DNA from 2 places in the Promicromonospora sp. NPDC110617 genome. Region 1 is predicted to be linked to the other one. Evidence: predicted binding sites of a transcription regulator. Region 1 holds the regulator's gene; the other holds the start of a gene.
What was found. Region 1 encodes HspR, which represses chaperone genes until heat shock. Its sites were predicted from a motif close to AAGTTGAGTCNNNNNGACTCAACTT; they were not measured.
Positions count from the first base shown of each region.

Region 1 (6,939 bases):
AACGTGGACCGCACCATCTCCTCGGTCAAGCGCCACATGGGCACCGACTGGACGGTGGACATCGACGACAAGAAGTACACCGCGCAGGAGATCTCGGCCCGCATCCTGGGCAAGCTCAAGCGCGACGCCGAGGAGTACCTGGGCGAGCCCGTCACGGAGGCCGTGATCACGGTCCCGGCGTACTTCAACGACGCCGAGCGCCAGGCGACCAAGGACGCCGGCCAGATCGCCGGCCTGGACGTCAAGCGCATCGTCAACGAGCCCACCGCGGCCGCGCTCGCCTACGGCCTGGAGAAGGGCAAGGAGGACGAGCTCATCCTGGTCTTCGACCTCGGTGGCGGCACGTTCGACGTCTCCCTGCTCGAGGTGGGCAAGGACGAGGACGACTTCTCGACCATCCAGGTGCGCGCCACCTCCGGTGACAACCGCCTCGGTGGTGACGACTGGGACCAGCGCGTCGTGGAGCACCTCATCAAGCAGGTGAAGAACTCCTCGGGCGTCGACCTGTCGAAGGACAAGATCGCCCTGCAGCGCCTCCGTGAGGCGGCCGAGCAGGCCAAGAAGGAGCTCTCGTCCGCGACGAGCACCAACATCTCGATGCAGTACCTCTCGATGAGCGAGAACGGCCCCATCCACCTGGACGAGAAGCTCACGCGGGCCCAGTTCCAGCAGATGACGCAGGACCTCATCGACCGCACCAAGGCGCCGTTCCACGCCGTGATCCGCGACGCCGGCATCTCGGTGTCGGACATCGACCACGTGGTGCTCGTGGGTGGTTCCACCCGCATGCCCGCCGTGACCGAGGTCGTCAAGGAGCTCACCGGTGGCCGCGAGCCCAACAAGGGCGTGAACCCGGACGAGGTCGTCGCCGTCGGCGCCGTGCTGCAGGCCGGCGTCATCTCCGGTGACCGCAAGGACGTCCTGCTGATCGACGTCACCCCGCTGTCCCTCGGCATCGAGACCAAGGGTGGCGTGATGACCAAGCTCATCGAGCGCAACACCGCGATCCCGACCAAGCGCAGCGAGGTCTTCTCCACGGCGGACGACAACCAGCCGTCCGTGGCGATCCAGGTGTTCCAGGGCGAGCGCGAGTTCACCCGCGACAACAAGCCGCTGGGCGTCTTCGAGCTCACCGGCATCGCCCCGGCCCCGCGCGGCGTGCCGCAGATCGAGGTCACCTTCGACATCGACGCGAACGGCATCGTGCACGTGTCCGCCAAGGACCGCGGCACGGGCATGGAGCAGTCGATGAAGATCACGGGCGGCTCCGCGCTCCCCAAGGACGACATCGACCGCATGGTCAAGGACGCCGAGCTGCACGCCGAGGAGGACAAGAAGCGGCGCGAGGAGGCGGACACCCGCAACCAGGCCGAGGCCTTCGCGTACTCCATGGAGAAGCAGATCGCGGACAACCGCGACAAGCTCCCGGCCGAGGTCGTCACCGAGGTCGAGGCGGACATCGCCGCCGTGAAGTCCGCGCTCGAGGGCGAGGACGCCGACGCCGTGAAGAGCTCGTACGAGAAGCTCGGCGCGTCGTCGCAGAAGATCGGCGAGGCGCTGTACGCGGCCGAGCAGCCCGCGGCGCAGGGTGCCGAGGGCGCCCCGCAGACGGCGAACGCCCAGTCCGCCAAGGACGAGGACGTCGTCGACGCCGAGATCGTGGACGACGAGGACGAGCGCAAGTGACGGACGAGCACCAGCAGGGACCTCCCGAGCCCGAGGGCTCGGGGGAGCACCCCTTCCAGTTCACGGACAAGCGCAAGGTGAACGCCTCCGGCGACGAGGCGCGACCGGCCGAGCCCGCTCCGGCGGACGACGCCGCCGCGGCGGACGAGTCCGCCGCGAGCCCCGCACCGGAGGACGCGCCGGCCGACCCGCTGGCCGGGCTCGACTTCGAGCCCTCCGGTGACGCCGCCGAGGCGTCCGAGGTCCTCAAGGCCAAGGCGGAGGCGGCGGAGCACCTGGACGCGCTGCAACGCGAGCGGGCCAGCTTCACGAACTACCGCAACCGGGCGCTGCGCGATCAGGACGCCGCGCGCGACCGGGGCGTGCAGGACGTGCTGGCGGCGCTGCTGCCCGTGCTCGACGACGTCGAGCGCGCGAAGCAGCACGGCGAGCTGAGCGGTCCCATGGCGGCGATCGCGGAGAAGCTCGACCAGAGCCTGCAGAAGTTCGGCGTCGAGCGGTTCGGCAAGGTGGGGGAGGAGTTCGACCCCACCCTGCACGAGGCGCTCATGCACTCGACCGACGCGGACGCGACGGCCGCCACGGTGAACCTCGTGGTGGAGCCCGGGTACAAGATCGGCAACAAGGTGGTCCGGGCGGCGCGCGTAGGCGTCGTCGGACCGGAGTGATCCGCCGGTGGCCGAGCTGGTCGAGACCTTGGTCTCGACCAGCTCGACCACCGGTGTCGACGCGGAAGGAGGTGCCATGACCGGTCAGGACTGGATGGAGAAGGACTTCTACGCCGTGCTGGGCGTGTCCAAGGACGCCGACGACGCGGCCATCAAGAAGGCCTACCGCAAGCTCGCGCGTCAGTACCACCCCGACCAGAACCAGGGGAACGCGGCGGCGGAGTCGAAGTTCAAGGAGATCGGCGAGGCCTACGCGGTGCTCTCCGACCCGGAGCAGCGCCGCCAGTACGACGCCGTGCGCGCCATGGCGGGCGGCGCCCGCTTCTCGGCGGGTGCCGGCGGCGCCGGTGCCGGCGGGTTCGAGGACATCATGGGTGCCATGTTCGGCGGCGCCCAGGGCACGGGCGGCCGGGGCGGGCCACGCGTCCGCTACCCGCAGGGCGGGAACGGCGGCTTCGAGGACATCCTCGGCTCCATGTTCGGCGGAGGCCGGACGGCCTACGGCGCCGGCACCACCGGGTACGCCACGCCGACCTCGGGCGCGGACGTCGCCGCCCAGGTGACGCTGCCGTTCCGGGCGGCCGTGGAGGGTACGACGGCGGAGCTCGAGGTCAACGGCCGCACCATCACGGCCCGGATCCCCGCGGGGATCAACGACGGCAGGAAGATCCGGCTGCGGGGCAAGGGCCGGCCGGGAGTGGCCGGCGGCCCCGCGGGCGACCTCGTCGTGACGGTGCACGTCACGCCGCACCCGGTCTGGACGCTGGACGGCGTGGACCTGCGCATGACCGTGCCCGTCACGTTCGCGGAGGCGGCGCTCGGCACCACGCTGGAGGTACCCACCCTGGACGGCGCCACGGTGCGGCTCAAGGTGCCGGCGGGCACGCCGTCGGGCCGGGTGCTGCGCGTCAAGGGGCGCGGCGTGCAGACGGCGAAGGCGACCGGCGACCTGCTCTTCACCGTGCAGGTGGCCGTGCCGCAGAAGCTCAGCAAGAAGGCCAGGCAGGCGCTCGAGACGTTCGCCGCCGAGAGCGACGGCGAGGACGTGCGCGCCGGGCTGGCCGCGCGGGCGGCGGAATGACGGCCGGTGCGGTGGGGCGGCTGCCCTGCCGCACCGGGTTCGGCTAACCTGCCCGCACCAACAGTGCAAAACAGACTTGGGAGGTGCGCATGGTCGACGACGACACACCCGTGCTCACCGTGTCCAAGGCCGCCGAGCTCGCGGGCATGCACCCGCAGACGCTACGGCAGTACGACCGCCTCGGCCTGGTGGTGCCCCGGCGCACGCGCGGCCGCGGCCGCCGGTACTCGCGCCGCGACGTGGCACGCCTGCTGCAGGTGCAGCAGCTCGCCCAGGGCGAGGGCATCAACCTCGCCGGGATCAAGCGCATCCTCGACCTGGAGGCGCACGTCTCCGTGCTGGAGGAGCGCCTCGGTGACCTGCTGATGCGGGTCCAGGAGGAGGGGCGCGTGTTCGCCGCAGGTCCGGCGGCGGGCGACGTCGTGGTGGTCCAGCGAGGTCAGCGCGTCCGCAGCGCGGCGGTGCGCGTGGACCTGGAGCACCGTGCCGCCGGTGGGGGTGCCGTGGTGCTCTGGCGGCCGGCCCCGCGGCGCGAGGAGTGACCGCGTCCTCGACGTCCGGTTGATTTCAGCAATGGCATTCTTTCGTTAATCAAGAATACTCGCGAGAGTATAGGTAAGGCATTCCTTGCTCCACGCGATCTCCCCTTTCGGAATACGATCGATGTATTCCGCAGGAGTGACGCACCGAGCGAGGAGAGATGCCATGAGCACGCTGATGGAAATGCCCGAGGTCGTCGAGTGCTCGATCGACGGCTGCGGGTACAACCACGAGCACGGCTGCCACGCCGGCGCCGTCACCATCGGAGGGCACGCGGGCGACGCCTCCTGCGCCACGTTCATCCCGCTGAGCACCAAGGGCGGCCTGGAGAAGGTGATCGCCCACGTCGGCGCCTGCCAGCGCGCGGAGTGCACCCACAACGACCACCTGGAGTGCAACGCGGCGTCGATCCGCGTGGGACCGGGCCCCGAGGACCCGGGGCACGCCGACTGCCTCACCTTCGAGCAGGCCTGAACCCTCGCGCACGGCTGAGGCCGGGCGCGAGGCGTCCGGCGCTCAGCGCGCCAGGTGGTCCAGGAGGAGCAGTGCGTCCCCGTGCGTCCCGGGAAGCCGCTCGACCCACACCCGGGTCGGGCGGCGCACCTCTGTCGTCAGGCCGAGCACCTCGGCGTTGCGCTCCACGACGCGGCGCAGCGACTGGCCGAGCTCCGCCGTCGTCGGGCCGCGCTCGCACAGCACCACGAACGTGCCGTCGCCGACGGCCGCCATCGGGTGGCCCTCGCCGAACACCTGGTGCAGGGTGCGGCCGATCGCGGCGGAGCGCGCCAGCCGCTGCCAGGTGTCGAGGTTCTCCAGGCCCACGTCGAGCACCAGCAGGCAGTGGGACTCGCCCGCGGTCGAGCCGGTGCGCTGGGCGACACCGTAGGTCTCGCGCAGCCGCTCGCCCAGGTACTCACCGGTGGGCAGGCCGGTCGAGGGGTCGTGCGTGGCGATCTGGTAGGGCACGCGCTCGCGCTCCCCGACCCAGCCGATCGCCGCGGCGCGCAGCGCGCCGACATCCGTGGGCCGCCCGAAGGCGGCGTAGAGGCAGGCGACGTCGTCCAGGGCCTCGGTGATTCCCGCACCCACCCCGGCGCGCGCCGCACCGAGCCGTTCGGCCGGCGCGATCACGCCACGGCCCTCGGCCAGTGCCTCTGCTAGCGCTTCTGCGGCGGGGTGCTCCCAGTCGTTCGGCCGGATCCAAACCGACGCCAGACTCGTAGCGCGCCACCGCTCGCGCAGGTCGTGCACACGCACCCGCGCCTCCTGCTGTGCCTCGCTCATACTGATGGGACCCTCACGGGGATACATCATGACGCACCTTCGAGTGTGACGTGCCGGACTTCACCCGGGCATCACCCCGGAATCTGGAATTCCACCCCCTAAAACTTCCGCCTGGCTCTATAGTCTTGGCAGGACGGCGACAGTCAACGGCAGCGCGACCACCGCGAGAGTCTGGGTAGACGTGAGGCAAGTCGAGAGCAGCACAGGGGAAACCCCCAGCGACGCGGAACTGATTCTGCAGGTCAGGTCAGGTGACCGCGATGCTTTTGGCGTGCTCTACGAGCGCCACGCGGCCGCCGCTCGTGCCCTCGCCCGGCAGTACGTGCCGGCCGCTGACGCGGAGGACGTCGTCGCCGACGCGTTCAGCAAGCTGTTCGAGATGCTGCGCCGCGGGGTCGGCCCCGACGCCGGGTTCCGCCCCTACCTGTACACGATGGTCCGCCACCGGTCGTTCGACGTGTCGCGCGGCGCCGCGCGCACCCGGCCGAGCACCGACGACGAGATCGAGTCCGTCCTCGGCCGGGTGGCCTCGAAGGACGACCCGGCGCTCGAGGGCTTCGAGCGCAGCGTGATCGCCAAGGCCTACGTCGACCTCCCGGAACGGTGGCGCGAGGTCCTCTGGTACGTGCTCGTGGACGAGCTCAAGCCCGCCCAGGTCGCGCCCGTGCTCGGCCTCAGCCCCAACGGGGTGTCCGCCCTGCTCTACCGCGCCAAGGAGGCGCTGCGGGCCGGGTACCTCCAGCAGCACCTGTCGCACGCGCCGTCCGACACGTGCCGCACCGTCAACCCGCTGCTCGGCGGGTACGTGCGCGCGAGCCTGTCCAAGCGCGAGACCACCAAGATCGACGAGCACCTGTCCACCTGCGCCACCTGCAGCGCCCTCGTGCTCGAGCTGCACGACGTGGCGCACGGGATGAAGACCGTCATCGCCCCGCTCGTGCTGGGCGCGGGCGGCCTCGCCCTGGTCGGGGCCGGCGCCCCGATCGGCGGCCTGGTCGTCGCCGCGAAGGCCGGCGCTGGCGCGGCGGCTCATGGCGCGCACTCCGCCTCCGCCATGAGCGCGGCGTCGAGCGGCTCGTTCTCCGGCGCGGTGTCGTCCGCCGTGTCCACCACCGCGGGCGCCGTCGCCTCCGCCGCGGCTGCGGCGACGGGTGGCAGCGTGGCCGCGGGCGCGCTCGCCGTCGCCGCCGTCGGCCTGGTCGCGGCGCTGCAGATCACGGCGCCGCCGGAGGCCGACACGCTGATCGACACCGTGATCGCCACCAACGAAGCCCGGGAGCTGCCGGGCGGCAGCTCCGCCGAGGAGGTCAAGGGCGGCGACCCCGTGCTGCCGACCGATGTGGTGCCGAGCAAGGACACCGCGTACATCGAGGTCGACTACGCGGACGCCGCGCAGCCCCTGACGCCCCGCCAGGCCCAGAACCTGTCGTTCACCGTGCAGAACACGGGCGCCGCCGACGCGACGGGTACCCAGCTCGAGGTCACGCTCCCGAGCGGGCTCACGGTCACGAAGCCGGAGGGGTCCTTCGGTACGGGGATCGGCGGCCGTCTGGTCGCCGGCACCGTGCCCTCCTCGACGGGCGCGACGCCTACCCCGTCCGCCACGCCGGCGGCCGGCGTGGCCGACGGCACGTCGTCCGGGTCGAAGGCCGACGCCTCGGCGGGCTCGTCCACCAGCGA
Region 1 covers NZ_JBVKBM010000004.1:46,586-53,524, forward strand. Annotated here, with positions in the region: gene dnaK (molecular chaperone DnaK) at 1-1,686, shown strand, start outside; gene grpE (nucleotide exchange factor GrpE) at 1,683-2,354, shown strand; gene ACZ7LE_RS21930 (DnaJ C-terminal domain-containing protein) at 2,431-3,435, shown strand; gene ACZ7LE_RS21935 (heat shock protein transcriptional repressor HspR) at 3,525-3,977, shown strand; gene ACZ7LE_RS21940 (DUF1540 domain-containing protein) at 4,141-4,449, shown strand; gene ACZ7LE_RS21945 (nucleotidyl cyclase domain-containing protein) at 4,492-5,259, opposite strand; gene ACZ7LE_RS21950 (sigma-70 family RNA polymerase sigma factor) at 5,531-6,939, shown strand, end outside.

Region 2 (6,939 bases), on a different contig from region 1:
AACCTGCATGACGTCGACGCCCGACCAGTCCCCGGCCGCCACTGAAGTCGCCGAGATCCCCGTCTCGGATCCTGTGGCGAAGGCGTCCCCGGTCGAGTCGGAGCCGGATCGCACGCCCGGCAGCCTCGGCGGCAAGGACGACGGCGAGGGCGACGCGGAGGCCGCGGAACCGTCCGGCCGGGCTCCTGAGGCCGCAGAGCCCGAGGACGCCGAGCCCGCGCCCGCGGAGGGCGTGGGCGGCACGACCGACGAGGTCGCCGAGACGGCTCCGGCCGCGGACGCCGCCGCCTCGGACGCCGCCGACCCGACGGGTTCGGCCGCGGACGAGACGAGCGACGACGGCAGTGACGCCGCGGTCGCGGACGACGAGTCGTCCGCCGCGAGCCCGGCCGAGCCGGAGGCGATCACCGAGCCGGCCTCCGCGCCCGAGCCGGCGTCCGCGCCCGAGTCGCCGTCCGCACCGGAGCCCGCCGCCGTGTCGGCCACCGTGCCGGAGCCCGAGGACGTGCAGCCCGCGGAGCCCGCGCCCGAGCCGTCCCAGGCGGCGGCGGACCGGACGCGACGGTACGAGGCGCCCACCGAGGAGATCCGCGTCGTCCCGGCCGCCGCGCGACCGGCCGCGCAGGCCGCGACCCCGGCGGCGTCCGCACCCGAACCGACACCGGAGCCCGAGGAAACGGCGCCCGAGGCGACCGCCGACGCCAAGACCACTGCCGACGAGGCCGCGGCGTCCGCCGACCGGGCCGGCGACGAAGCCGACGACACGTCGGACGACAAGGCCGCCGACACCAAGCCGGCATCGACAGCCGCGCCGGTCGTCGACGAGACGTTCGACTTCAAGGCCCTCTCCTTCGCGGCGATCGCCGCCGCGCACAAGAAGGCGCTCGGCCCCCGCACCGTCGCGGCCGAGGACGAGGCGGCGGGCGACGACGCCTCGGCCTCGAGCCCGGACGCGCAGAGCCCGGACGCACCGTCCGACGGCTCCCCCGCGGACGCGCCGGACGCACCCGCCCCCGCGGCCCAGGCGGCCGAGCGGGCGGCGGGGGACACCCCGGCCGAGCCCGCCGCGGCGGAGGACGACCAGGACACCGAGGAGCCCGGGACGAGCACCCCGGCGTCGGATGACGACTTCGCCGCCGCCTCGGAGCTCTTCGCCTCCCCCGCGACCCGCACCCCGCCGGCCAGCACGCCGCCGAGCCCGTTCCCGACGCCCGCGGCACCGCAGCAGCACCCGCAGGGCGGGTCGCCGCAGGCGCCGTCGGCACCGCAGCAGCCGCCGTCGCCGTTCCCGGTGACGCCCGGGGGTTCACCGCACTCGTTCCCGGCCGTCCACGACTACGCGCCCGAGGCCTCCTACGCGGGCTGGCGCCCGCCCACCGAGGCCGACGAGTCCGCAAAGCGGCGCCGGTACGCCCTGATCGCCGGGGCGACGCTGGCCGTGGTGGCGGTCGTCGCGGTGATCGTCCTGATCGTGAACGTGGTCGGCCGGCAGCAGTGGGAGCCCATCGAGGCGATGATCGCGGAGCCCCAGGAGGTGCACCCGCTGCAGCTCGTGCTCGGCTCCTGCGTGGAGAGCGTCCCGCCGGACGGCGAGATCTCGGAGGTGCTCGCGGTCCCGTGCGACGCCTCGCACACCGCCCAGGTGGTGGGCCGCACCGACTTCGCCGACGCCGCCGTCTGGCCGGGCCGGGACGCCGTCGACACGCGAATCGCGCAGGTCTGCGGCACCAAGCAGCTCGGCCCGAACGCGCGCACGAGCCCGGTCGCGGACTCGGTGAGCTACGTCGTGTGGGGCCCCAGCGAGGACTCGTGGGCCGACGGCGACCGGGTCGGCCTGTGCCTGGCGACCACCGCGGAGCCGATCACGCAGGATCTGCTGCAGTAGCGGTCGACCCCGTCGGCACGTGGCCGTCGCCGCCGTCCAGCAGGGTGCGGCCCAGCGGGGTCAGCGCGTGGAGCACGGTGTTGCGCTCGCGCCCGCTGGAGACGAGCCCGGCGTTGCGCAGCACGGTGGCGTGCTCCGACGCCGACGCCGGGGAGATCGCCAGGCGCTGCGCGAGCTCGCTCGTGGTCGCGCCGGTGCCGAGCGCGCGGAGCACCGCGGCCCGGGTGCGCCCGAGCAGCGCGGTGAGCTGCCGGCCGCCGTCGGCCTGCGCCACGGGCCGGGTGCCGGTCCAGACCTGCTCGTGGGTGATGGGGTAGATCAGCAGGGGCGGGAGCTCGGGGTCGGCCAGCGAGATCGGGGCCCGGTGGCAGAAGTACGACGGGACGATGAGCAGGCCCCGGCCCGCCAGGTGCACGTCCCGCTCGGCGGCGGTCGTCACGGAGAGCACGGGGTGCTCCCACCGGATCGCGGGGTGCAGCGTGCGCAGCGCGTGCTCGGTACCGCCCTCCACCCAAGCCCGGGTGCGCGCCGCGCGGTCGACGTCGACGGCGGCGAGGATGCCGCTCCAGTACGGCCCGACCGCCTGCTCGTGGTACGAGCGCATCGCGACGCCGAGGCCGCGCACGGCGGGCGCGGACCCGTCGGCGAGGTCCCGCATCCACAGGTGTGGCCTGCGCCCGTGCGCGAGCCGGGAGATGTCCCGCCGGAGCTGGTCCCGTGGCGTGGACAGCACCGCGTCGAGCCCGGTCTCGAACGCGTCGACGCCGGGCAGGAGCAGGTCGGCGCCGGTGACCGGCGTGAGGAAGTCCGGCGAGTACCCGCGCGGCGGCGCCAGGCGCAGCAGCATCCGCGCCGCGGGCGGCAGGCCGGACAGCACGCGCTCGCGCCAGGGGTCGAACAGCGTCGTCCCCCCGCGCTGGTTCACCACGTGGGCGCTGAGCAGCGTCTCCCACAGGGGGTCCGGGCCCGGGGCGATCCGGACCCGGGCCAGGTCGTCCGAAGTGAAGTGGAACCGCAGCACCGGGCCTCCTCGACCGTCTGCCTCTCGTGATGGCTCCCGCCGGCTCGCCCCCCGCGCGCCCTGGACCGTGCCGGGCCGTGCGCGGCCGGCCGCGCACGGATTCACCCCGCACATACAGAGGGACGTGCGGGATTTCCGGTTCTGGGCGAACGGGGGGCCACCTTCACAACACCGTCACATCCGGTGGTACCGGCCGGCGGTGAGCAGCCACCGCTCCGGCTACGCGGTGAGCACCCGCCGTTCGAGGGCCAGGCCCTCGCCGTCGGCGCGGTCCACGATCACCGTGTCGCCGTCGGACACCTCGCCCGCGAGCAGCAGCCGCGCCAGGCGGTCGCCGATCTCGCGCTGCACGAGGCGACGCAGCGGCCGGGCACCGTAGGCCGGGTCGAAGCCCTCCAGGGCAAGCCACTCGCGGGCCGCCGTGGTCACCTCCAGCGTGATGCGCCGGTCACCGAGCCGCTTCGCGAAGGCCCTGACCTGCAGGTCGACGATGCGGCCGAGCTCGTCGAGCGACAGCGCGTCGAAGATCACCACGTCGTCTAGCCGGTTGAGGAACTCCGGCTTGAACGCGGCGCGGACGGCGGTCATCACGGACTCCCGCCGCTCCTCGTCCGACAGCATCGGTTCCACGAGGAACTGCGAGCCGAGGTTCGAGGTCAGCACGAGGATGGTGTTGCGGAAGTCCACGGTGCGGCCCTGGCCGTCGGTGAGGCGGCCGTCGTCGAGCACCTGGAGCAGGATGTCGAAGACCTCGGGGTGCGCCTTCTCCACCTCGTCCAGCAGCACCACCGAGTACGGCCTGCGCCGCACGGCCTCGGTGAGCTGACCGCCCTCCTCGTACCCGACGTAGCCCGGAGGGGCGCCGACGAGCCGGGCGACGGAGTGCTTCTCCCCGTACTCGGACATGTCGATGCGCACCATGGCGCGCTCGTCGTCGAACAGGAAGTCCGCGAGCGCCTTGGCGAGCTCCGTCTTGCCCACACCGGTGGGCCCGAGGAAGAGGAACGACCCGGTGGGCCGGTCGGGGTCGGAGACGCCGGCGCGGGTGCGCCGCACGGCGTCGGACACGGCGGCGACCGCGGCCCGCTGGCCGATCAGGCGTTCGCCGAGCACGTCCTCCATGTGCAGGAGCTTCTCGGACTCGCCCTGGAGCAGCCGCCCGGCGGGGATGCCGGTCCAGGCGGCGACCACCTCGGCGATCTCGTCGGCGCCGACCTTGTCGGCGATCATCGGGGGCTCGGCGGTCTCCGGGCCGAGGCCGTCCGGCACGTCCTCCGCGCCGGCCTCGGCCTCCTCGGCGGCCGCGAGCTCCTTCTCGACGACAGGGATCTCGCCGTACCGGATGCGGGCCGCGCCCTCCAGGTCGCCCTCGCGGAGCTTGCGCTCGGCGTCGGTGCGCAGCTCGTCCAGGCGTGCGCGCAGGTCGCCCACGCGGTTGTGCCCTGCCTTCTCGGACTCCCAGCGCGCGGTGAGCGCGGCGAGGGCCTCGCGACGGTCGGCGAGGTCGGCACGGAGCCGTTCGAGCCGGTCCTTGGAGGCGGCGTCGGCCGACTCGGAGAGCACGACCTCCTCCATCTCCAGGCGAGTCACGGCGCGCTGCAGCTCGTCGATCTCGATCGGGGAGGAGTCGAGCTCCATGCGCAGGCGGGACGCGGCCTCGTCGACCAGGTCGATCGCCTTGTCGGGAAGCTGGCGGCCGGAGATGTACCGGTCGGAGAGCGACGCGGCAGCCACGAGCGCCGAGTCGGCGATCGTCACCTTGTGGTGCGCCTCGTACCGCTCCTTGAGCCCGCGCAGGATCGCCACGGTGTCCTCGACCGAGGGCTCGCCCACGAAGACCTGCTGGAACCGGCGCTCCAGCGCGGGGTCCTTCTCGATGTGCTCGCGGTACTCGTCGAGCGTGGTGGCACCGACCATGCGGAGCTCGCCGCGGGCCAGCATGGGCTTGAGCATGTTGCCGGCGTCCATGGCGCCGTCACCGCCGGCGCCCGCGCCGACCACGGTGTGCAGCTCGTCGATGAAGGTGACCACCTCGCCGTCCGACGCCGTGATCTCCTCCAGGACCGCCTTGAGGCGCTCCTCGAACTCGCCGCGGTACTTGGCGCCGGCCACCATCGAGGCCAGGTCGAGCGCGATCAGGCGCTTGCCCTTGAGGGACTCGGGGACGTCGCCGGCCACCACGCGCTGGGCGAGCCCCTCGACGACGGCGGTCTTGCCGACGCCGGGCTCGCCGATGAGCACGGGGTTGTTCTTCGTGCGGCGGCTGAGCACCTGGATCACGCGGCGGATCTCCGAGTCGCGGCCGATCACCGGGTCCAGCTTGCCGTCACGCGCTTGCTGCGTCAGGTCGGTGCCGTACTGCTCCAGCGCCTTGTAGGTGCCCTCCGGGTTGGGGCTCGTGACGCGGCCGGAACCGCGGACGGCGGGCAGGGCGGCGCGCAGCGCGTCGGCGGTCGCCCCGGCGTCGGACAGGATCTGCGCCGCGGACGACTGCCCGGCGGCCAGCGCGATGAGCAGGTGCTCGGTGGAGACGTACTCGTCGCCCAGCCCCTGGGCCTCCTTGCCCGCCAGGTCGAGGACCGTCGCCAGGGCGCGGCTCGCGCTCGGCTGGGCGGTGCTGCTGCCGCTGGCCTGGGGCAGCGCGACGAGAGCGGCGCGCACCTGCTGGCCGATGGCCTGCGCGTTCGCCCCGACCGCGTCGAGCAGGCCGACGGCCACGCCGCGCTCCTGCTGGAGCAGCGAGGCGAGCAGGTGGACCGGCTCGAGCTGCGGGTTGCCGGCGGCCGACGCCGACTGGATGGCGTCGCCGATCGCCTGCTGCGACATGGTCGTGAACTTGGTGTCCATGAAGCCTCCCGGGGCTGGTTCAGGTGGGACAGAGGTCTACTGGTTGAAACCTGCGCAAAGTTGAGTCTATTCCGCTCAACTTGATAATCACTGTAGCGCGCGTCACCGACACTCGTACGGTGGCGGCGTGCACACCCAGGTCATCGTCCTCAACGGCGGATCCAGCTCGGGCAAGTCGGCGATCGCCCGCGAGCTCCAGGCCGTGCTGCCCGAGCCCTGGCTCTCGCTCAGCATCGACACGCTCGTCGACGCGATGCCCGCCCGGCTGACGGCCGGCGGCGACGGGATCGGGTTCGCCGACGACGGCGGCGTCGCCGTCGGGCAGGACTTCATGGCCCTGCAGGACGCCTGGATCGCCGGGCTGGTCGCCATGGTGCGCGCCGGCGCGCACCTCGTGGTCGACGACGTGTTCCTGGGCGGCGGCGGGTCGCAGCGCCGCTGGCTCGACGCACTGGGTGACGTGCCGACGCTCTGGGTGGGCGTGCGGTGCGACCCCGACGTGGCCGGGCAGCGCGAGGCGGCCCGCGGCGACCGGGTGGCCGGCATGGCCGCGCAGCAGGCCGACGTCGTCCACCAGGGCGTCCGCTACGACCTGGAGGTGGACACCACGCGCACCGCCTCGCTGGACTGCGCACAGACCATCGCCGCACACCTGAGATCATCACGGGGTGACCGAGCAGACTGACGACTCCCTGACCCCACCCCGCGCCGTCCTCGTCGGGATCGTCGGCGGAGCGTTCTCCGGTCTGTTCGGCCTCGGCGGCGGCATCGTGATGGTCCCTCTCCTGACCTCGCTCGGCGGGCTGACGCAGCGCCGCGCGAGCGCCTACTCGCTGGCGGCGATCCTCCCGGCCGCGATCGTCGGGTCCATCCCGTACCTGACGCACCAGGCGGTCGACCTGATCTCCGCCGGGCTGCTCGTCGTCGGCTCCGTGGTCGGCGCGGCCTACGGCGCGCGACTGCTCGCGCGCGTGCCCGAGACCCTGCTGCGCTGGCTGTTCGTCGGGGTGCTCGTCGCGGGCATCGTGCGCTCCCTGCTCGACTCGTTCGTCGACCCGCCGTCCGTCGACACCGCGCAGGGGGTTCCCAGCCTGCTCGACGGCGCCGGCATGGTCGGGCTCGGCCTGGTCATGGGCATCGCCTCGGGCCTGCTCGGCATCGGCGGCGGCCAGATCGCCGTGCCGGG
Region 2 covers NZ_JBVKBM010000001.1:420,057-426,995, reverse strand. Annotated here, with positions in the region: gene ACZ7LE_RS01815 (septum formation family protein) at 8-1,885, shown strand; gene ACZ7LE_RS01810 (ArsR/SmtB family transcription factor) at 1,863-2,906, opposite strand; gene clpB (ATP-dependent chaperone ClpB) at 3,126-5,753, opposite strand; gene cpt (chloramphenicol phosphotransferase CPT) at 5,881-6,438, shown strand; gene ACZ7LE_RS01795 (sulfite exporter TauE/SafE family protein) at 6,422-6,939, shown strand, end outside.
Region 2: a site for HspR is predicted at 5,811-5,835, ahead of clpB (ATP-dependent chaperone ClpB). Genes of this name have one in related genera too.